Regions from separate parts of the Pseudomonas sp. Z4-20 genome, predicted to be linked through region 2. Evidence: predicted binding sites of a transcription regulator. Region 2 holds the regulator's gene; each other region holds the start of a gene.
The links. Region 2 encodes FliA, which starts transcription of late flagellar genes. Its sites were predicted from a motif close to CTAAAGTTTNNNNNNNNNNNGCCGNTAA; they were not measured.
Positions count from the first base shown of each region.

Region 1: the regulator FliA is predicted to act here: its motif matches at 1,817-1,844, upstream of J3P82_RS13425 (methyl-accepting chemotaxis protein).
Region 3: the regulator FliA is predicted to act here: its motif matches at 4,793-4,820, upstream of flgM (flagellar biosynthesis anti-sigma factor FlgM).

Region 1 covers NZ_CP071641.1:2,943,238-2,950,678, reverse strand. Annotated here, with positions in the region: gene J3P82_RS13435 (VOC family protein) at 32-436, shown strand; gene J3P82_RS13430 (MalY/PatB family protein) at 568-1,716, opposite strand; gene J3P82_RS13425 (methyl-accepting chemotaxis protein) at 1,884-3,404, shown strand; gene J3P82_RS13420 (molybdopterin cofactor-binding domain-containing protein) at 3,604-5,844, opposite strand; gene J3P82_RS13415 ((2Fe-2S)-binding protein) at 5,858-6,331, opposite strand; gene J3P82_RS13410 (sensor histidine kinase) at 6,477-7,441, opposite strand, start outside.
Region 2 covers NZ_CP071641.1:4,021,084-4,028,524, forward strand. Annotated here, with positions in the region: gene J3P82_RS18305 (chemotaxis protein CheA) at 1-1,271, opposite strand, end outside; gene J3P82_RS18310 (protein phosphatase CheZ) at 1,302-2,087, opposite strand; gene J3P82_RS18315 (chemotaxis response regulator CheY) at 2,106-2,477, opposite strand; gene fliA (RNA polymerase sigma factor FliA) at 2,649-3,392, opposite strand; gene fleN (flagellar synthesis regulator FleN) at 3,389-4,219, opposite strand; gene flhF (flagellar biosynthesis protein FlhF) at 4,336-5,685, opposite strand; gene flhA (flagellar biosynthesis protein FlhA) at 5,697-7,441, opposite strand, start outside.
Region 3 covers NZ_CP071641.1:1,532,197-1,539,637, reverse strand. Annotated here, with positions in the region: gene J3P82_RS07155 (AbrB family transcriptional regulator) at 1-53, shown strand, start outside; gene ung (uracil-DNA glycosylase) at 83-775, opposite strand; gene J3P82_RS07145 (enoyl-CoA hydratase/isomerase family protein) at 907-2,019, shown strand; gene cheR (protein-glutamate O-methyltransferase CheR) at 2,043-2,870, opposite strand; gene J3P82_RS07135 (chemotaxis protein CheV) at 2,926-3,852, opposite strand; gene flgA (flagellar basal body P-ring formation chaperone FlgA) at 3,931-4,695, shown strand; gene flgM (flagellar biosynthesis anti-sigma factor FlgM) at 4,857-5,168, shown strand; gene J3P82_RS07120 (flagella synthesis protein FlgN) at 5,217-5,684, shown strand; gene J3P82_RS07115 (flagellar brake protein) at 5,777-6,523, shown strand; gene J3P82_RS07110 (MFS transporter) at 6,588-7,441, opposite strand, start outside.

The DNA.
Region 1 (7,441 bases), 1.1 Mb from region 2:
AATGGCAACAATGCTTCATAAGGAGAAGGGCATGTTCAGTCACATTCAGATTGGTGCGCGTGATCTACCAAAAATGGTCGCGTTCTACGATGCCGTCCTGGGGTGCCTGGGGTTGGTGCGCATGGACAGCGAAGACGACTCGGGCCCACCCGGGGAAGGCTGGCATCAGCCCGGCAAGCATTGGCCGCAGGTGTTCGTCCAGGTGCCCATCAATGGCCTGCCGGCCACGTGGGGCAACGGCATGCAAGTCAGCTTCGCCGCCGACTCGCAGCAAGCCGTACGCGCCGCCTGGGAGATGGCCCTCGCCATGGGCGGTTTCGACGAAGGCGCCCCGGGTCCAAGGCCGCAATATTCAAAGGACTATTTCGGCGCCTATTGCCGGGACCCGGAGGGAAACAAGCTGTGCTTCGTGCATACGCCGGATATGCATGACTGACCCCTGGGTCTGAACTGATCCGCTCTTGTGGCGAGGGAGCTTGCTCCCGCTGGGGTGCGAAGCAGCCCCACAATCTTGCGGTCGCTACGCAACCGAGCGTGAGCAAGCTCCCTCGCCACGGGACGATCTGATCAGCCCCTGGCTTTGAGGCTGCGTTCCATCCGCGCGATTCCTTCCTCCAGCAACGCCCGCGGGCAACCGAAGTTCAGGCGCACGAATTGTCCCGCGTCGTCAGCAAAATCCAGCCCGGCGCTCAGTCCAACCTTGGCATCCTTCAGGAAAAACCCTTGCGGATCGTCCAGCCCCAGCGCCGAGCAGTCCAGCCACGCCAGGTAAGTACCCTGGGGCACGGTCATGGTGATACCGGGAAGGCGAGTCTTGACCGCCTCGACCAGGTAATCGCGGTTGGCCTGCAAGTAGCCTTTCAATTCGTCGAGCCATGGGCCCGCTTCGCTGTAGGCGGCACGGGTCGCTTCGAGGCCGAGGGCGTTGACGCTGTCGACCATGCCGGCCCTGGCGCCATTGACGCGCTCGCGCAGCTTGGCATTCTGGATGATCGCGAACGACGTCTTCAGCCCTGCGATGTTGTAGGCCTTGCTGGCCGACATCAGTGTGATGGTCCGCTCGGCAATCTCCGGGCTGAGGGACGAGGTGGGGATGTGCACGCGGCCATCGAAGCACAGTTCGGCATGGATCTCGTCGGAAATGATCCAGGCATCCTGCTCGACACAAATGTCCGCCACGGCCTTGAGCTCGTCGCGCCCGAACACCTTGCCCAGCGGGTTGTGCGGGTTGCTAAGCAGCAGCGCACCGCCGCCGCGCAAGGCGTCGCGCAGTTCGGCCAGGGGCGTATGGAACTCGCCATCGACCGGTGTGAACGCCAGCTCTACCTTGTTCAGGTGCCAATGGCCCGGCGCATGCCGCAGTGGCGGGTAGTTCGGAACCTGCACCACCACGTTTTGCTGCGGCTCGACCAAGGCATGCAACGCCATGTTGAACCCCGGCTCGACCCCCGGCAGGAACAGGACCTGCTGCGGCTCGACGCGCCAGGCGTACTTGCTCCAGAGATCGGCAACGATGGCGGCGCGCAGGCTGTCCTGGGCCACGCTGTAGCCTAGCATCGGGTGTTCCAGGCGCATGCGCAGCGCATCGATGACCACTGGCGGCGGGGCGAAATCCATATCGGCCACCCACATCGGCAATACCTCGGCTGGGTAGCGGCTCCATTTGGTGCTGCCGGTGCCGTGGCGTTCGAACACCCGGTCGAAATCGAAAGTCATGGTGGTTCCATCAGTCAGGGATTCGGAATCGCGCCATCATAAAGCAAAGAAGCTGAACAAAAAGGTTGGTAGCTAATTGCCATTAATTGGTTGCAATGCGCTACAGTTTCGTCCCGAGACGTCGATACGCCGACGATGGACACCCGTTCATGACAAGGACAGCCCCGATGAAATCGCCCCTGCGCTTTAACGATCACTACCGCAAAGCCGATCGCATCATGCTCGGGCTGCTCTGGCTCACGCTCTTGTATTCGCTGGGCCTGGCATTTCTTCATTCGACCTTGACCCAGGCATTGCTGATCGGTGCACCGACGTGCCTGCTGGCCACGCTGCTCTACCGCGGCCTTGGCGGCACCCGTGCCATGCGCTGCATCATCGCCATAGCGCTGATGGTCATGGCGGCGCTGCACATCAACCAGACCCGCGGCGTGATCGAGTTCCACTTCGGCATCTTCGTGCTGCTGGCGGTGTTGACGTTCTATCGCGACTGGCTGCCGATCGTCGTGGCCGCCGCCACCATTGCCATCCACCACGTCGGTTTCCATTGGCTCCAGCATCTTGGATACCCGGTATTCGTGATGGATGCCCACGGTGGATGGACGATGATTTTCGTCCATGCCTTTTATGTCGTTGTCGAAAGCGTGATTCTGATCTACCTGGCGAACCAGAGCCTGGCCGATGCAACGGACAACCAGGACGTGCTCGACAAGGTGCTGGCCGCCGCTGCGCAGTTGAGCCGTGACCCCGGTACACAACGCAACCAGGGCGTGAAAGTCTCGTCCGGCGAGCGTTTCGACCATTTCCTCGAGCAAGTGACCCACCTGGTGGACGGCGTGGTGCGCGATACCCGTCAGCTATCGGACCTCGGCCAGGACTTGTCCCAGGTCGGCCAGACCCTGGAAAACGGTGCCCGGCACCAGTTGGACGAAGTGGCACAGATGAGCGGCGCGATCGGCCAGTTGATGCAGGCCATGGAAAATATTACCGGCCATGTCGGCCAGACGCTGCAACGCGCCGGACAGGCCAACGAGCAAGTCAACCGGGGGCGCACCACCGTTGACCAGACCCGCGAAGATATTCTCGAGTTGGCGGGGCGCATCAACCTGACCAATGAAACCGTGCAACTGCTGGCCGAGCAGGCGCAGCAGATCGGCCAGGTGCTGGACGTGATCAACAGCATCGCCGAGCAAACCAACCTGCTGGCCCTCAACGCCGCCATCGAGGCGGCCCGCGCCGGGGAGCAGGGGCGCGGATTTGCCGTGGTGGCCGACGAGGTCCGGACGCTGTCACAACGGACCTCGACATCCACCACGGAAATCCAGCAGATCATCGCCAAGCTGCAACAGGGCAGCCGCCAGGCCGCCATCGCCATGCAAGACAGCCGCGAAGGGGTCGAGCGTTGCGTGTCCGCCAGCCAGCAGGCCTCGCAGCTGCTGCATGCCGTCGTGGAAGACATCGCGGTGATCAACCATTTCAACGATCTGATCGCCAGCACGACCCAGCAACAGTCCGCGGCGTCAATGGGCATCAATGAGCGGCTGCAAACCGTGCAGGCCGTGGCCGAGCGCAACGCCGACAACATCGGCGTGCTGACCCGCAGCAGCCAATGCCTGCCGCCCTTGGCGGAGCGACTGGCGGCGCTGGGGCAGGCGTTTCATGGGACAGACGGGCAGCTTGGGCGAAAATAGCGTCGATACGAACTGATGATCGTTCCCACGCTCTGCGTGGGAATGCATCCCGTGACGCTCCGCGTCACCCCCCAGAAGGGGAACGCGGAGCGTCCCTGGCGGCATTCCCACGCAGGAGCGTGGGAACGATCGACGATCGATACCACTACCCACCCGTGGCTGGTTTGCCGCCGGCCCTGAAGGGCGGCGTTAAACTCGACTACGCCAGCTTGAACGGCAACTGCCGCAGCGGTTTCCCGGTCAGACTCGCAATGGCGTTGGCAAATGCCGGGGCCAAGGCGGGCAGGCCGGGCTCGCCCATTCCGGTCGGCGGCTCTGCGCTGGGAACGATGTGGACGGCGACCTGCGGCATGTCGGTAATGCGCGGCACGCTGAAGTCAGCGAAATTGCTCTGTTGCACGACGCCATCCTTGAGCGTGATCGCGCCACCGGGCAAGCACATCGACAGGCCCATCAGGGCTGCGCCTTGCACCTGGGCCTCGACACTGCGGGGGTTGATCACCAGGTTGCAGTGCACGCCCGCCGTCACGTTGTGCAGCACGGGACGACCCTCCTGCACCGAGGCTTGCACCACGTAGGCCACCACCGAACTGAACGACTCGTGCACCGCCACGCCCCAGGCCTGGCCGGCCGGTAGCTGCCGTTTGCCGTACTCGCTCTTGTCCACCGCCAATTGCAGCGCGGCGCGATGGCGGGGGTTCTGGTCGCCGAACAATTTCATCCGGTATGCCACCGGGTCCTGCTTTGTCGTACGGGCGATTTCGTCGATCAGCGTCTCCATCACGAACGCGGTATGAGTAGAACCCACGCTGCGCCACCACAGCACCGGCACGTTGAGCTTGGGGTGATGCACGGTCAGTCGCATCGGCAGGGGGTATGGATCACGCAGGCCTTCTGTCGCGGTGGGGTCGATGCCATTCTTTATCTGCCCTGCGAATGGGGTGCCGACGAGGATGGACTGCCCGACCAGGGCGTGGTCCCACGCCAACACCTTGCCACTGTCATCGAAACCGATGCGCGAGCGGTGCAGATGCATCGGACGGTAGTAGCCGCCCTTGATGTCGTCCTCGCGGCTCCACAGGGTGCGGATTGGCGCATCAAGCCCCGCAGCGCGCGCGGCCTTGGCCACTTCGCAAGCCTGCACGACAAAATCATTGGTCGGCACGCCACGACGCCCGAAACCGCCGCCCGCCGTCTGTACATTTACCTGGACTTGCTCGGGCTTGAGGCTCAGCACCTTCGCCGCTGCCGCAGCGTCGCCGCCCGGGAACTGAGTACCGACCCACAACTGGGCGCGGCCTTCGGATAGCTGAACGGTGCAGTTCAACGGCTCCATCGGGGCGTGGGCCAGGTAGGGAAACACAAACTCAGCCTCCAACCGATGCGGCGCCGAGGCGAGAGGTGTCATGTCGGCATCGAAATGGAGCGCGCCGGGTTGGCCGGCCAGCTCCCGGTACTGGGCCAGTTGTTTTTCCGTGTCGACCTTTTCGACTTTAGCCACGTCCCATTCGACCTTCAGCGCATCACGTGCAAGTTTTGCCTGCCAGTAACCGTCGGCGACCACCGCAACGCCTTCGGCACCGCCGTCCAGCGACACGCGCAGCACGGCTTTCACGCCTTTGGTTGCGCGCGCGGCGCTGTCGTCCAGCGACGCGATCCTGGCACCGAACACCGGTGGGCGAGCGACCACCGCAGTCAGTTGTCCCGGCAGATGCATGTCGATGCCGAAATCCTGCTGGCCGCTGCTCTTGTCCTTGGCATCGAGGCGGGTCGTGGCCTGGCCGATGATGCGGAAATCCTTGGGATCCTTGAGCGTGACTTTCTCCGGCACGGGCATCGCCATGGCGGCTTCGGCCAGCTCGCCGTAAGTCGCCTTGCGGCCACCTGGGCCCAGCACCGTGCCGTTTTGCGTGGTCAGGCTCGCGGCGTCGACATTCCAGCGCGCGGCCGCGGCGGCGAGCAACATGGCGCGAGCGCGAGCGCCCAGTTCGCGGTATTGGGTGTAGCTGTTCTTGATCGAATTGGAGCCGCCGGTGAGGTGGATGCCAAACGCCGGGTCCATGTAGGCCGCGTCGTTGCTGCCGTTGCGCGTGCGCACCAGGCTCCAGTCGGCGTCGAGTTCTTCGGCGAGGATCATTGGCAAGCCAGTCTGCACACCCTGGCCGAACTCCAGGCGATTGATCGTCACGGTGACTTCGCCGTTGGGCGCGATTTGTACGAAGGCCGAGGGTTGCTGAGTCGGTTTCAGCGCTGCGTCGCCAACTCCGCCGGCCTGTTGCGCCAGGGCAAGGTGCGGGAACGCGCCCAAGGCCAGGCCGCCGATGCCGACGATCTTGAGGAAGCTGCGCCGGGGCAGGGTGGCTGGGCCTTCAATCACGTCGCGATCAAGCAGGTGTTGCAGGGCGCGCGGCAGCTCATTTGGAAAAATCTCGTTCAGCATGGACCAGCTCCTGTCAGGCAAGTGTTTTTGCGGCATCGGCCACTGCGGCGCGGATGCGGGCGTAAGTGCCGCAACGGCAGATATTGCCGGCCATGGCCGAATCGATCTCGGCCGGCGTCGGCTGCTTGCCCTTGGGCTGGGCCTTGAGGAACGCGGTGGCGCTCATGATCTGGCCGCTCTGGCAGTAGCCGCATTGCGCCACGTCGTGCTTGACCCAAGCCTCATGCACGGCGCTGCCCACCGGGTCGCTGCCATCGGTCGCCGCTTCAATGGTGGTGATCTTCTTGCCAACCGCCGCGGCGATCGGCGTCACGCAGGACCGAATGGCCTGGCCATCCAGGTGAACGGTGCAGGCGCCACACAAGGCCGCACCGCAGCCGAATTTGGTACCGGTCATGCCCAGCGTGTCGCGCAAGGCCCAAAGAATCGGGGTGCCGGGGTCTACGTCTACCGTGTGCTCACGGCCATTGATATTGAGGGCGCTCATCGGACCAGCTCCAGAAGGTTTGGCACCGATTACTATAGAAAGCCTCGGCTGGGATAGCTTGCACGATCCGGTCCGATGATTGCCCAATCTTGCAAAAACACCCCTGTAGGTTCGGTTGGCAGTGAGCAAGCCTGGGCGCATGCGCTCAGGCGGGCCGCTCAGGGGCGGGCCGGGACAAACAAAACAACAACCCAGGCTCGGCCCTGCGCGCGACGAGCGTCCATCCGTGGGCCTGGGCGATCTCCTGGCAGATCGTCAGGCCCAGTCCCGCGCCGTGGTCGCGTCGATGAGCGCCGCGCCAGAAACGGGTGAATATCTGCGCCAGTTGGTCTTGTTCAACCCCGGGGCCCCAATCGCGCAGGGTCAACGTATCTGCGCTCAGTTCAACGCGTATTTCGGTATCGGCAGGGGCGTGCTGGATGGCGTTTTCCAGAAGGTTTTTGAGCAGGGTGAAAAGGGCGCTGCGGTCGGCCTGCCAGGACGCCTGCGTCTCAACCGGAGCCGCCAGCACGACGCGCACGTGCGCCGCGTCGGCCATGCGTTGCAGATAATGGGCGGCTTCCCGGGCAACATCCATGACATCCACGGCGGCAAGGCTGTAGTTGTGCGCTTCGCTCGTTTCGGCCAGCAGCAATAGTTGCTGGACCTGGCGGGTCATGTGCTGGGCATCGTTGAGCAGCGAGTCGCGGCCCTTGCTGGGCTCCATCAGTTCGATCTGGGCGCGGATCAACGCCAGGGGGGTCTTGAGCTCGTGTGCCGCGGTCGCCAGGAATTCCTGCTGGACGCGGTAGCCGTGCGCCAGGCGTTCAAGGGCGCTGTTGAAGCTGGTCACCAGCGGCGCCACCTCGGACGGCACGGTCCTGACCTCCAGCCGCGAGTGCAAGGAGCGCGGGGAGATGGCCGCCGCTGATTCCGAGACTTCCCGCAAGGGCTTGAGCGCATAGCCCAATGTGAAATAGGCGCAGGCGCCGAAGACAAAAAGCAGCACCAGGCTGAACAGGACGATACCGGCGCCCATGAACGGCCAGGCAAACCCCTCGTGGAGCAGTTCCATCAGCCGTTCGCTGGCGGCAAATTGCAAATACCAAGTCTTGCCGTCGTGCTCCAGCG
Region 2 (7,441 bases):
GGCTGCATCCGGGTCTTCATGACCGCGGTCTGCAAGTCGGCCGTGACCACGTCGAGGTTCGACACGGCCTTGGACATGGCTTCGTCCTGGCTGTTGAGGCCCAGGCGCACCAGGCGGTTACGCACCAGCACCAATTCGCCGACCATGTTCATGATCTCGTCCAGGCGCGCGGTGTCGACCCGAACGGTAGTCTCGGCTTCGCTGGCCGGTTTTTCGGCGGGCGGTGCAGCCGGCGCACGGGCAGGCGCCGGTGCAGCAGCGGCGGGCTTGGGTGTCTCGGCCTTGGGCTCGGGTGCCTTGGCGGCCGGTTTTGGCGCGGCCTTGGCGACAGCCGCAGCGGTAGCCGCCGGCGCAGCAGAGGCCGTACCGACTTCGCTGAACTTGCCCTTGCCGTGCAACTCGTCGAGCAGTGATTCAAATTCGTGATCGCTGATCAGGTCGCTGCCAGCTGCCGCGGCGGCTGGCTTGGCCGGGGTCGGCGCGGAAGCGATGGCCGAATCCAGCGCATCGACGGCAAAGGTTCCCTTGCCATGCAGTTGATCGAGCAACGCCTCGAATTCATCATCGGTAATGTCGGAATTATCGCCAGCCGCCTTTGGCGCGGCCGGGGCCGGGGTCGCCGGGGCTGCGACGGCATCGGCAGCAAACTGACCCTTGCCGTGAAGCTGGTCGAGCAGCGACTCGAACTCGTCGTCGGTAATTTCATCGCTGGCAGCTGCGCCGGTGGCTTGCGCAGCAGGCGCGGCCGGAGCCTCAGCCTGGGCCTTGACGGCGCTCAGCGAGTCCAGCAGCGATTCGAATTCATGATCGGTGATGTCACCCGATGCCTCGGCAACCGGCTCTTGAGCCACAGGTTCGGCAGGCGCGGCTTCGTCAGCCGATTGCGGCTCGGCCAGGCGTGCCAGCGCGGCGAGCAACTCAGGGGTGGCAGCGGTGACCGGCGAGCGCTCACGCACTTCGCTGAACATGCTATTGACCGCATCCAGCGCTTCGAGCACCACGTCCATCAGTTCCGAATCAACGCGACGCTCACCCTTGCGCAGGATGTCGAACACGTTCTCGGCAATGTGGCAGCACTCCACCAGCTCGTTGAGCTGGAGGAAGCCGGCGCCTCCTTTTACAGTGTGGAAACCGCGAAAAATTGCATTGAGCAGGTCCGCATCATCAGGTCGGCTTTCCAGCTCGACCAGTTGTTCGGAAAGTTGCTCTAGAATCTCGCCGGCCTCAACCAGGAAATCCTGAAGGATCTCTTCATCGGCGCCGAAGCTCATTAATGGCTGCTCCTAAAATAGGGCTAAAACTCAAAATCCAAGGCTGGACAGCAAATCGTCCACATCGTCCTGACCGGACACAACGTCTTCTCTTTTATCGGCATGAATCTGCGGACCTTCACCCTGAGAGAGATGTTTTTGTGGATCTTTTTCAGCAAGCATCGCTTCACGGTCGTGTTCGATGCCCGCAAAGCGGTCGACTTGGCTGGCCATCAACACCAGCTTGAGCAAATTGCTTTCCACTTCGGTGACCAGTTGGGTCACGCGCTTGATTACCTGACCGGTCAGGTCCTGGTAATCCTGGGCCAACAGAATGTCGTTGAGGTTGCTCGCCACGGCACGGTTCTCGGTGCTGCTGCGCGTCAGGAAACCGTCGACCCGACGGGCCAGCTCGCGAAACTCTTCGGCGCCGACTTCGCGACGCATGAACCGACCCCAATCGGTGCTCAACGCCTGGGCTTCATCACTCAGGCCGTTGACCAGGGGGGTTGCGCTTTCCACCAGGTCCATGGTGCGGTTGGCCGCGGCCTCGGTCAGCTTGACCACATAACCCAGGCGCTCGGTGGCGTCGGTGATCTGCGAGACTTCCTCGGCCTGTGGCATGTTCGGGTCGATCTGGAAATTGACGATCGCACTGTGCAGTTCACGGGTGAGCTTGCCGACTTCCTGGTACAGACCTCGGTCACGGGTCTGGTTGAGCTCATGAATCATTTGAACCGCATCACCGAAGCGGCCCTTTTCAAGGCTGTCGACCAGTTCGCGGGCATGTTTTTTCAGGGTCGATTCGAAATCGCCCATTGAAGATTCGTTGTCCATAGCTCCCCCGTGGCGCCGTTAACCGATGCGTTCGAAGATTTTTTCGATCTTCTCTTTCAACGCCTGGGCCGTGAAGGGTTTGACCACATAGCCGTTTACACCGGCCTGGGCCGCTTCGATGATCTGCTCGCGCTTGGCTTCGGCAGTCACCATCAGCACCGGAAGGTGCTTGAGTTTTTCGTCGGCGCGCACGTGGCGCAGCAAGTCGATACCGGTCATGCCAGGCATGTTCCAGTCAGTCACCAGAAAGTCGATGCTCCCGCTGTTGAGGACGGGAATGGCAGTGATGCCATCGTCGGCCTCGACCGTGTTGGTGAACCCGAGGTCACGCAACAGGTTTTTTATGATCCGCCGCATCGTTGAGAAGTCATCAACGATGAGGATTTTCATGTTCTTGTCCAATTCGACCTCCAAGCAGTCTTAAACGCGCCCAGCACCTGGACGCGCCATTTCAATCAATTCCGGCATAACACTCGACAACGGTCTGGAGCACAACGGATGAGACTGGCCCGGCACACACATGCCGGGCCAGCCCCGCTCGCAGCGTCCCCACACTGCCCGTCAGCGCGCTCGCCACTCCCCCAAACGCCCCCGCAAGCGGGCCGCGCACTGGCTGTGTAACTGGCTGACCCGTGATTCGCTGACCCCCAGGACCTCACCGATTTCCTTGAGGTTCAGCTCTTCGTCGTAGTACAGCGCCAAGACCAGTCGCTCACGTTCCGGCAAATTGGCAATCGCTTCCGCCAGCGCGCTCTGGAAACGTTCATCTTCCAGGTCACGCGACGGCTCCATGTGAGCACTCGCGTTATCCTCATGCAGCCCTTCGTGTTCGCCGTCCTGCAACAGGTCGTCGAAACTGAACAAGCGACTGCCCAAGGTATCGTTCAAAATCCCGTAATAATCATCGAGACTCAACTGGAGTTCGGCCGCAACCTCGTGATCTTTAGCGTCACGTCCGGTTTTAGCTTCGATAGCGCGGATCGCGTCACTGACCATGCGGGTGTTGCGATGCACCGAACGGGGTGCCCAGTCGCCCTTGCGGACTTCATCGAGCATCGCTCCGCGAATACGGATACCGGCATACGTCTCGAAACTGGCGCCCTTGCTCGCGTCGTATTTATTCGACACTTCGAGCAAGCCGATCATGCCCGCCTGGATCAAGTCTTCGACCTGGACACTGGCCGGCAGGCGCGCCAGCAAGTGATAGGCGATACGCTTGACCAGGGGCGCGTAACGCTCGATCAATTCGTATTGGGCGTCCCGTGCCGATTTTTTGTAGAGATGGTTGTAACCGCTGGCTGTCATAACACGGGCCCTGCTGTTTGTTGCACGAGACGCTCGACGAAAAATTCCAGATGCCCGCGTGGGTTGGCCGGCAAGGGCCAGGTATCGACTTTCTGGGCGATTGCCTTGAACGCCAGCGCGCATTTGGAACGTGGAAAGGCTTCATAAACGGCACGTTGCTTCTGGACGGCCTTGCGTACGCTTTCGTCGTAAGGCACTGCGCCGACGTATTGTAGGGCGACGTCCAGGAAGCGATCCGTGACCTTTGTCAACTTGGCGAACAGGTTGCGTCCTTCCTGCGGGCTCTGGGCCATGTTGGCCAGGACGCGAAAGCGGTTCATGCCATAGTCGCGGTTAAGCAATTTGATCAGGGCGTAGGCATCGGTGATGGACGTCGGTTCGTCGCACACCACCAGCAGGACTTCCTGGGCGGCGCGCACGAAACTGACGACCGAGTCACCGATACCGGCGGCCGTGTCGATCACCAGCACATCGAGGTTGTCGCCGATGTCGCTGAAAGCCTGGATCAGGCCCGCGTGCTGCGCCGGTGTCAGGTGAACCATGCTCTGGGTGCCGGAGGCCGCCGGCACGATGCGAATCCCGCCCGGCCCCTGCAGGAGCACGTCGCGCAGTTCACAGCGACCTTCGATCACGTCCGCCAGCGTGCGCTTGGGTGTAAGCCCCAGCAACACGTCGACGTTCGCCAGGCCCAGGTCGGCGTCCAGCAGCATGACCCGTCGGCCAAGCTCTGCCAGAGCCAGGGACAAGTTCACTGACACGTTAGTCTTCCCGACGCCACCTTTGCCGCCGGTCACCGCGATCACCTGTACGGGATGCATGCTGCCCATGTTCGTTCTTTACCTTGTCTTACTTAGACGGAGGCCACATTACTGGCTGCGCGTTCACATATGGAACAATGCATGGCAGACCATCGATGTAGGTACAAAAAATATTCATGATTACCTCAGCCGACCTGCTTGGTCGGGCTGTGGTAGATATCAGCGAACATGTCAGCCATGGCTTCTTCGCTGGGTTCTTCCTGCATTTGCACACTCACGGCACGACTGACCAGTTGATGACGGCGCGGCAGATGCAAATCATCCGGGATCCGCGGCCCGTCGGTCAGGTAGGCCACCGGTAGTTCATGACCGATTGCCAGGCTCAACACCTCGCCCAGGCTTGCCGTTTCGTCCAGCTTAGTCAGGATGCAGCCGGCCAGCCCGCAGCGTTTGTAGCTGTGGTATGCGGCGGTTAGAACCTGTTTCTGGCTGGTGGTTGCCAACACGAGATAATTCTTTGACTTGATGCCACGCCCGGCCAGGCTTTCGAGCTGCATGCGCAGGGCCGGATCGCTGGCTTGCAGGCCGGCGGTGTCGATCAGTACGACGCGCTTGCGCATCAAAGGCTCCAGCGCCTGGGCCAGGGATTGGCCCGGATCCACATGGGTCACCGACACATTGAGGATCCGGCCCAGGGTCTTGAGTTGTTCCTGGGCGCCGATGCGGAAACTGTCCATGCTCACCAGGGCGATGCTCTGAGCGCCGTACTTGAGAACATAGCGAGCCGCGAGCTTGGCCAAGGTGGTGGTCTTGCCCATGCCGGCTGGGCCGACCATGGCGATGACACCGCCCTCTTCCAATGGCTCTACTTCCGGCGTGGCGATCATCCGCGCCAAGTGGGCGAGCAACATGCGCCAGGCCTGGCGAGGCTCTTCGATGCCATTGATCAGCGCCAGCAGGTCCCGCGACAACGGGCCGGACAGGCCAATGCGTTGCAGGCGACGCCACAGGTTGGCCTGGGCCGGACGGCTGCCTTGCAGTTGGTTCCAGGCCAGCGAGCCGAGCTGGACTTCCATCAGCTCGCGCAAACTGTTGAGTTCGAAACGCATCGAGTCCAAGGCGCGTGGGTCAACGCCCGCCGCTGGCGCTGCCTGCATCGGTGCCGGACGACGCGGCTCGGCCAAGGCTGGCTCGATCAGCGGTTCGGCAGCGGTCAACGGCAGGCCGGCAGTCAATGGCTGACCGGCGAACAATTGGCGATTGGTGCCCGCGCTGCCGTCGCCTTCGCTGCTGCGCAGGCTCAGTTCGGCCTGGGCGCTGGCGATGCGCGACTGGGTCTTGCGCAGCTCATCCTCGAGTTCCATGTTCGGAACCCGTGGGGCCAGCGCCGACAGTTTGTAATCCAGAGCTGCCGTCAGCTCGACACCGCCGGCGATACGACGGTTACCGATGATGGCTGCTTCAGCGCCCAGTTCGTCACGAACCAGTTTCATGGCCTGACGCATATCGGCGGCGAAAAAACGCTTCACTTGCATAAACCACTACCTCAGCCGTTGGGCCCTACTGTCGCAACGATGGTCACTTGCTTGTTGTCCGGTATTTCCTGGTACGCCAGCACATGCAGCCCCGGGACCGCGAGGCGCCCGAATCGCGAGAGCATCGCGCGAATCGGACCGGCCACCAGCAGGATCACTGGTTGGCCTTGCATCTCTTGCCGTTGGGCCGCATCAATCAACGAACGTTGCAGCTTCTCGGCCATGCTTGGCTCCAGCAGAACACCCTCTTCCGAGCCTTGTCCTGCCTTCTGCAAACTATTGAGCAATATCTGTTCCAACCTTGGCTCCAGAGTGATCACAGGCAGCTCGGACTCAGTGCCTACAATGCTTTGGACGATTGCGCGGGATACGCCGACCCGCACCGCAGCCACCAAGGCGGCGGTATCTTGACTCTTCGAAGCGTTGTTGGCGATCGCTTCGGCAATGCTGCGAATGTCGCGAACCGGGACTTGTTCGGCCAGCAGCGCTTGCAACACCTTGAGCAATTGCGAAAGTGAAACCACGCCCGGCACCAATTCTTCTGCCAGCTTCGGCGAGCCCTTGGCCAGTACTTGCAGCAATTGCTGGACTTCCTCGTGGCCGATCAGCTCGCTGGAGTGCTTGTACAAAATCTGGTTCAGGTGAGTCGCGACCACGGTGCTGGCGTCCACCACGGTGTAGCCGAGGGACTGGGCCTGGGCTCGCTGGCTGATTTCGATCCACACCGCTTCCAGGCCGAAAGCCGGATCCTTGGCGGTAATGCCGTTGAGCGAACCGTAGACCTGCCCCGGGTTGATCGCCAGCTCGCGGTCCGGGTAGATCTCGGCTTCGGCCAGGATCACGCCCATGAGCGTCAGGCGATAGGCGCTGGGTGCCAAGTCGAGGTTGTCGCGGATGTGCACGGTGGGCATCAGGAAGCCCAGGTCCTGGGACAGCTTCTTGCGCACGCCCTTGATCCGCGCCAGCAGTTGACCACCCTGATTGCGATCGACCAATGGAATCAGGCGGTAGCCGACTTCCAGGCCGATCATGTCGATCGGCGTCACATCGTCCCAGCCCAGTTCCTTGGTTTCCATGGCGCGGGCCGGCGACGGCAGCAGTTCCTGCTGACGCTTGACCTCATCCAACGCTTGGACTTTCTGCACGTTCTGCTTCTTCCAGAACAGGTAGGCGCCACCGGCAGCCAGGGCAGCCATGCTCAGGAAGGAAAAGTGCGGCATTCCCGGCACGATACCCATCACCGCCATCAAGCCGGCGGCCACGGCCAACGCCTTGGGCGACGCGAACATCTGACGGCCAATCTGCTTGCCCATGTCTTCGGAGCCCGAAGCACGGGTCACCATGATCGCGGCAGCTGTGGATAACAACAGTGATGGCAATTGCGCCACCAAACCGTCACCGATGGTCAGCAAGGCGTACACCTTGCCAGCGTCACCGAAGGTCATGCCATGTTGGAAGATACCGACGGCCATGCCGCCGATCAGGTTGATGAACAGAATCAGCAGGCCGGCAATGGCGTCACCGCGCACGAACTTGCTGGCACCGTCCATGGAACCGTAGAACTCGGCTTCCTGGGCGACTTCAAGACGACGGGCCTTGGCCTGGCCCTGGTCGATCAGGCCGGCGTTGAGGTCAGCATCGATTGCCATTTGTTTGCCGGGCATCGCGTCGAGGGTAAAACGTGCGCTCACCTCGGAAATCCGCCCGGCACCCTTGGTCACCACGACGAAGTTGATGATCATCAAAATCGCGAACA
Region 3 (7,441 bases), 2.5 Mb from region 2:
TTCTGGCGGAGCCATTATTCAGGTATTGGACTCGCAAGCCCGATTCGGTCTGATCGTCCGACGGGCTTTTTCGGCCTGCCACTCAGACCGGCGGCAATCGCCAGTCGATCGGCTTCTCACCATTGTGTTCAAGAAACTTGTTGGTCCGGCTGAAATGCCCGCAGCCGATGAAGCCGCGATGGGCCGACAGCGGTGACGGGTGGACCGAGGTCAATATCAGGTGCTTGGTTGCATCGATCAGCTTCTGCTTGCTCTGCGCATGAGCGCCCCACAGCAGGAACACCGAGTGAGGCTGATGCTCGCTGACCACTTCGATGACCTTATCGGTAAAGTGCTGCCAGCCTTTTTTGGCGTGGGCATTGGCGTTGGCGCGCTCCACGGTCAGGGTAGTGTTGAGCAGCAACACGCCTTGGTCAGCCCAATGCTGCAAATAGCCATGGTTGGGAATGTCGATGTTCAGGTCGCGCTTCAATTCCTTGTAGATGTTCACCAGCGACGGCGGTGTCGGCACGCCCGGCTGTACTGAAAAGCACAGGCCGTGGGCTTGGCCCGGACCGTGATACGGATCCTGGCCCAGTATCACCACTTTGACCTCGTCCAGCGGCGTGGAGTTGAGCGCATTGAAGATCAGCGGGGCCGGTGGATAAATCTCCTTACCCGCCGCATATTCCCCGCGCAGGAACTCGCGCAACTCGGCCATGTAGGGCTGGTCGAACTCGGCACGCAGTGCCTGCTTCCAGCTCGGTTCGAGTTTGATACGATCGTCGGCAGTCATGGTTGCACTCGAAAAAAACAATGGGCGCACCCTAGGAAAGCCTACAGAGCTTGTCAATTGATCTGACGCTGATCCGGCACTTTCCCACACAGCAGTCATACTGATCATTCAATTTTCTGATCGAGGTCACGATGAATCTGCACTTCGAAGAACTCACCGGCATCAACGGAGCGCGCCTGGGCATCGCCACCCTGGACGCCGAAAAATTCTTGAACGCCCTGTCCCTGCCCATGATCAACGCCTTGCGCGATCGCCTCGACGCTTGGGCCAGAGAGCCGCAGATTGTCTGTGTATTGTTGCGCGGCAACGGCGCCAAGGCCTTCTGCGCCGGCGGCGAAGTCCGTAGCCTGGTGGAAGCCTGCCGCGCCCAACCCGGCGAAGTGCCGACACTGGCTGCGCAATTTTTCGCGGCGGAATACCGGCTGGATTTCAATCTGCATACCTACCCCAAGCCCTTGTTGTGCTGGGGCCATGGCTATGTGCTTGGCGGCGGCATGGGTCTGCTGCAAGGCGCCAGTACGCGGATCGTCACGCCAAGCAGTCGCCTGGCAATGCCGGAAATCAGCATCGGCCTGTATCCAGATGTTGGCGCCAGCTGGTTCCTGTCGCGCCTGCCGGGCAAGCTTGGCCTGTTCCTCGGCCTGACTGGCGCCCACATGAACGCCCGAGACGCCATTGACCTGGGCCTGGCCGACCGCTTCCTGCTCGATGAGCAACAGGACGATTTGATCGAGGGTCTTCTGCAGCTCAACTGGCAGGAGCAAACCCAGATGCAGCTCAACAGCCTGCTCAAGGCGTTGGAGCAGGAAGCCGTTGGTCAGTTACCGGACGCGCAATGGTTGCCGCGCCGGCAGAAAATCGACGAATGGCTGGATGTCAGTGATGTGCGCTGCGCCTGGAAAGCCCTCAGCTTGCTGCTGGACCATCCGGACCCGCTGATCGCCCGGGCGGCCAAGACCATGACCGAAGGCTCGCCGCTGACGGCGCACCTGGTCTGGGAGCAGATCAGCCGCGCGCGCCATTTGTCATTGGCCGGAGTGTTCCGCATGGAATACACCCTGAGCCTGAACTGCTGCCGCCATCCGGAATTCAGCGAAGGCGTACGGGCGCGGTTGATCGACAAGGATCACAAGCCCCGCTGGCACTGGCCTGACATCAACCATGTGCCCGAAGCCGCAGTCGAGGCGCATTTCCACAAGGCATGGGAGGGGCGGCATCCGTTGGCGGATTTATCCAACGAGTAAACGTCCGACCCGCCGCACACCCATCACTTCGCCTGATAGATGATTCCAGGGCTGCACTGAACCATCTGGTAATGATCCGGCAAGCCGTTCAATGCCTCGGACGCGCCAAGGAACAGATAGCCGCCCGGCTTCAGGGTGCTGTGGATACGCAGCAGGATGTCCTTCTTCACTTCGGCGGAGAAATAGATCAACACGTTGCGGCAGAACACGATGTCGAACTTGCCCAGGCTGGCGTAGCTGTCCAGCAGGTTGAACGAGCGGAACTCCACGCGGCTCTTGATGGGCGCCTTGACCACCCATCTGCCCGGCCCTTTCGGATCGAAGTAACGTTGCAGGCGATCAGGCGACAGACCACGGCCAATGGCCAGGCTGTCGTACTCGCCGGTCTTGCAGTTGTTGAGCATGGTCCCCGACAGATCGGTGGCGACGATTTGTACGCCCATCTTCAACTGGCCGATGTTGGTCCGCTCGAACTCGTCGATGGACATCGACAGCGAATAAGGTTCCTGCCCCGACGAACAGGCCGCCGACCAGATGCGCAGGCGTTGGCCCGGGCTGGCCTTGATGGCCGCCGGCAAAACCCTGTTCTTCAATACTTCGAAGGGATAGGTGTCACGAAACCACAGGGTTTCGTTGGTGGTCATGGCGTCCACTACCATTTCGCGCAAACCGCTGCGTGGCTGGGTCTGGATACGCTGGACCAGTTCGCCCAATGATTTGATGCCCTGCTGTTCCATCAATTTATTGAGACGGCTAGACACCAGGTATTGCTTGTTTTCACCAAGCAAGATGCCACAGGCTTTTTCCAGGAAGACCCGGAACTGTTCGAAATCCAAATTACCCGTAGACAAGATACCGCCTCTTTTCTCTGTATTGACTTGCCGGGCGCACAACGCGCCCGACCTTTTAATCTGCTGACTTGATGCGTTCGACCACCCGGGAAGCCAGGTCGTCGGGGCGGAACTTGGCCAGGAAGTCATCGGCACCGACCTTCTTGACCATCGCCTGGTTGAACACCCCGGACAATGAAGTATGCAAGATGATGTGCAGCTTTTGCATACGCGGGTCGCTGCGAATTTCCGATGTCAGCGTGTATCCGTCCATCTCCGGCATCTCGATGTCGGAGATCATCATCAGGAATTCTTCTTCCGGTTTCTTGCCCTCTTCGACCAGCTTGCGCAGGTAATCCAGCGCTTGCCGTCCGTCGTTCAGGGCGACCACTTCGACGCCGATCGTTTGTAGACAACGGGTGACCTGCTTGCGTGCCACCGATGAATCGTCGACGGTCAGCACACGCAGCGAAATCGCCTTGTGCTGGGTCTCTTCGTCCACCACACCGACAGAGATCGCCTCCGGGGTCGGCGCCACTTCGGCGAGGATCTTCTCCACGTCGATGATTTCCACCAGCTGGTTGTCGACTCGCGTCACCGCCGTCAGGTAGTGGTCGCGGCCAGTGCCCTTGGGCGGCGGGTGGATCTCCTCCCAGTTCATGTTGACGATGCGCTCCACCGATCGCACCAGGAACCCTTGGGTCTTGGTGTTGTACTCGGTGATGATCACGAATGGGTTGCTCTGGTCCAGCAGCCGGCCGGAACCGGTTGCCATTGCCAGGTCGAGAATCGGGATGGTCGCTCCCCGGATATTCGCCACACCGCACACGACGGGACTGGACTTCGGCATCAGGGTCAGCTTAGGGCATTGCAGCACTTCGCGGACCTTGAATACGTTGATCCCATACAGTTGTTGGCCATCGAGACGGAACAACAACAGCTCCAGGCGATTCTGACCGACCAGCTGTGTGCGCTGGTTTACCGAATCCATCACTCCCGCCATGCCCTGACTCCTACCTAACGCTAATGTGTCCGACGCGCATTCATCACTAAACGGCACGGGGCTTGCTATTGAACCGGCATGAACGCACAAACGACATTTTCTCGACGCCTGACCACTCTCTGCCGCCACTGGCTCGGTGCGTTGCTGGCTGCCTGCCTGCTCGCTTCGGGCGGTCCTGCCCTTGGTGCTGCTGCGGTCACCTTGCCTGATCTCCTTATCGGCGTCACTCAGGGCTTTCTTGAGTTCACCGTAGAAGACTATCTGGCAACCAGTCAAACCGAAGGGCGTTACGAGATCGAAGTCAACCAGCTCGACCCGCGCCTGCGGATGCCGATGTGCGACAAGGAATTGACTGCCTCGCTGGAGAGTCCGGCCAGGCCCCTGGGCCGCGTCACAGTGAAGGTTCGTTGTGACAGCGCCGCGCCCTGGACGGTGTTCGTGCCCGCTCAAGTGCGCCTGTTTCGCGAGATTGTCACCACTACTCGCCCGCTCAAGCGCGCCGGGATTGTCGAGCCTCAGGATGTGGTGCTGCGTGAGCGTGATGTCAGCCAGATTACCCAGGGTTTCCTGACCTCCGTCGATCAGGCCATCGGGCAGAAGCTTGTCCGACCAATGGTCACTGATCAGGTCGTTACCCTCGTGCACCTGGAACAAGCCGAAGTGGTCCGCAAGGGCGATCAGGTCGTGATCACCGCGCGCAGCGGCACCCTGGCCGTGCGGATGCCCGGCGAAGCCCTGTCCAATGGCGGCATGCGTGAACAGATTCGTGTGAAAAACCTCAACTCCCAACGGGTCATCAAGGCGCAAGTGATCGCGCCGGGCCAGGTGGAAGTGGCTATGTAAGGAGGGTGACAGGCTGGCGCTTGACCTCGGTGTTCCCTAGACTGTGCCTTACGCAAAGGCAAGCGCAGACGTGCGCACGTTCATTTGATAAATGAGCCTAAAGTTTATTTGGGAATGGCCGAAAACATGGCAAGCGTCCAAATACCCAGAGGTTTTTTACCATGGTCATCGATTTCAACCGTCTAAACAGCTCTTCGCCCACGACAGGCACCACACGTACCAGCGCCAGCAAGGAAACCGTCGAAGTCGACAAATCCAAGCCAGCCGAAAAAGCTACTGTCAGCAACGGGGAGTCGGTACACCTCAGCAATGAGGCTCAGCAGTTGCAAAAGGTCACTGATAAGCTGCGCGATCAACCTGTCGTCGACAACGCCCGCGTGGCGCAGTTGAAAGCAGCAATTGCCGATGGCAGCTACCAAGTCGACAGCAACCGTGTAGCCAGCAAACTGCTCAACTTCGAAGCCCAGCGCTAGGCCGCCGCCTGCGCCAGGCTTTTGGACGCTCAAGACCCAAGGCCAGCCATGCACGACACTCATTTATTGCAACTGATCAACGACGACTTCGCTCCAGCGCAACAATTGCTGGAACTGCTGCAGACCGAATCCCTGGCACTGCACGGTCGCGACATGCCCCTGCTGGAAAATATTCTGGCGCAGAAACAGGCATTGATCATTTTGCTCGATCAGCATGGCCGCAAGCGCAGCGAGATTCTCGCCAGCCTCAACCTGCCCGCCGACAATAGCGGCCTTGAGCAGCTGGCGACTCAATCATCGATCGGCGATCAGCTGTTATCCCAGAGCGCAGCGCTCACTGACTTGCTCAGCCAGTGCCAGGCCGCCAACGCTCGAATCGGCCAATCCATCCAGATGCAGCAGGCCGCTACGGCCAACCAGTTGCGCATCCTCAATGGTGGTGAAATCCCTACGCTTTATGACGCTCGCGGTTCGACCGCTAAACTGGTCAAGCACCGCCCGCTCAGCCAGGCGTGAAGGGAACGATGCCTGCGCACTATCAACGCGCGCTACATGCTGGCAAAATGCTGGCTCTTTGTAGTCGTATTTTGCCTGGAGATTGACCCACCGTGTTCAATGCCTCAAACGCGGATGATGCTCCGCAGCCACCGAAGGTCCTCAACACCCCTCTGGAAATCTCCGGCAACCTGCGGATGCTGCAAGATAGCCATGACCCGTTGATCATCACCTTCCATGAGCGCAGCCAGCGCTTCCAGAGCTATCTGGTGGATGTCGACCGCGAGCGCAATACCCTGGCCCTGGATGAAATGATCCCCCGTGACGGCGAGCGTTTCCTGCTGGCGGGCGAGCCGTTTCGAGTCGAGGGTTTCCATGATGGCGTGCGCATCGCGTGGGAAGGCAACGGTGCGCTGACCATCCAGGAGTCGAAAGACGGACGCTGCTACCGCGGCGCCCTGCCTGATGAAGTGGTTTATCACCAACGTCGCAATGCCTTCCGCGCCGCCCTGAAACTGGCGCAGCTGGTGAACGTGGAGTTGGGGGGCGACAAGCTGAAGTCCCCGGTGAACGGCAAGTTGCTGGATCTCTCCGCAACCGGCTGCAAGCTACGCTTCGATGGCGACATCACCGAACGACTGCAACTGGGCCAAGTCTACGAGCGTTTTATCGCCGCCTTGCCTTTCGGCAGCATGACCGCGCCGGTGGAACTGCGCTATCTGCATTTTGAAGAGCGGATCAATACCACCTTTGCCGGTGTTCGCTTTCACAATATCAGCGGCTTGGTGCAGCGTCAGGTCGAGCGTTTCGTGTATCAATTGCAGCGTGAAGCCCGCCAGTTCGATAAAGACGATTACTAATTTTTCGCGGGCATGAAAAAACGGGCAATCCTTACGAGGGATTGCCCGTTTTTTTATGCCTGGCTCAAGGCCTTGCCCGAGTGAAATCGGAGGGTGGAGGTTCATCGTCGGCCCCTTCGATGACCGGCTCCAATTCCGGCTCGGGCTCGGGCTCGACGTCCGGATTGGGCGACGTCTGCATCTGTTCCTGCACAACCTGCTCGTCGACCCGCGGATCGAGGCACGCTACCAAGGGTGAGCTGGTCATGTTGTCCGGCATGGCCACATGGTGCAGTGGCGCATCATCGACCTGATGCAGATTGGTGACCGCTTTCGGCCGGATCCGCCACACCAGGATCAACGCAAACAAGACGAAAAAGCCGTAGAGCATCTGGCTGCCATACAACTTCATCAGCACCCCAGCCACCAGCGGGCCAATACTGGCGCCAACGCCGTAGGTCACCAGCAACATGGCCGTCAGCGACACCCGACGGTCCCCTTCGACATGGTCGTTGGAGAAGGCCACCGCTAATGGATACAGGCAAAACTGCACCAGGGAACAGAAGAACCCCGCCACGAACAACACTTCCAGCGGCACCTTCGGCAGGATGGCCAACGGCAGCGCGCACACCACCAGGATCAGCGCGAAGCAGCGGATCAACAGCGCCCTGTCGTAACGATCCGATAGCCAGCCCAACGGCCACTGCACCAGCAGCCCGGCAAAAATGCAGCTACCCATGAACAGGCCGACCTGTTCTGTGCTCAAGCCCTGCTGAGAAGCGTACAGCGGCGCCAGGCCGTAGAAGGAGCCGACAATCAGTCCCGAGCCCAGCACCGTGGTCAACGATTGCGGCACGCGCTTGATAAAGAAACGCGGCTCCATCGGCGCCGGATGCAAGGGCGCCGGGTGAATCCGCTGGGTCAGCGCCACCGGCACCA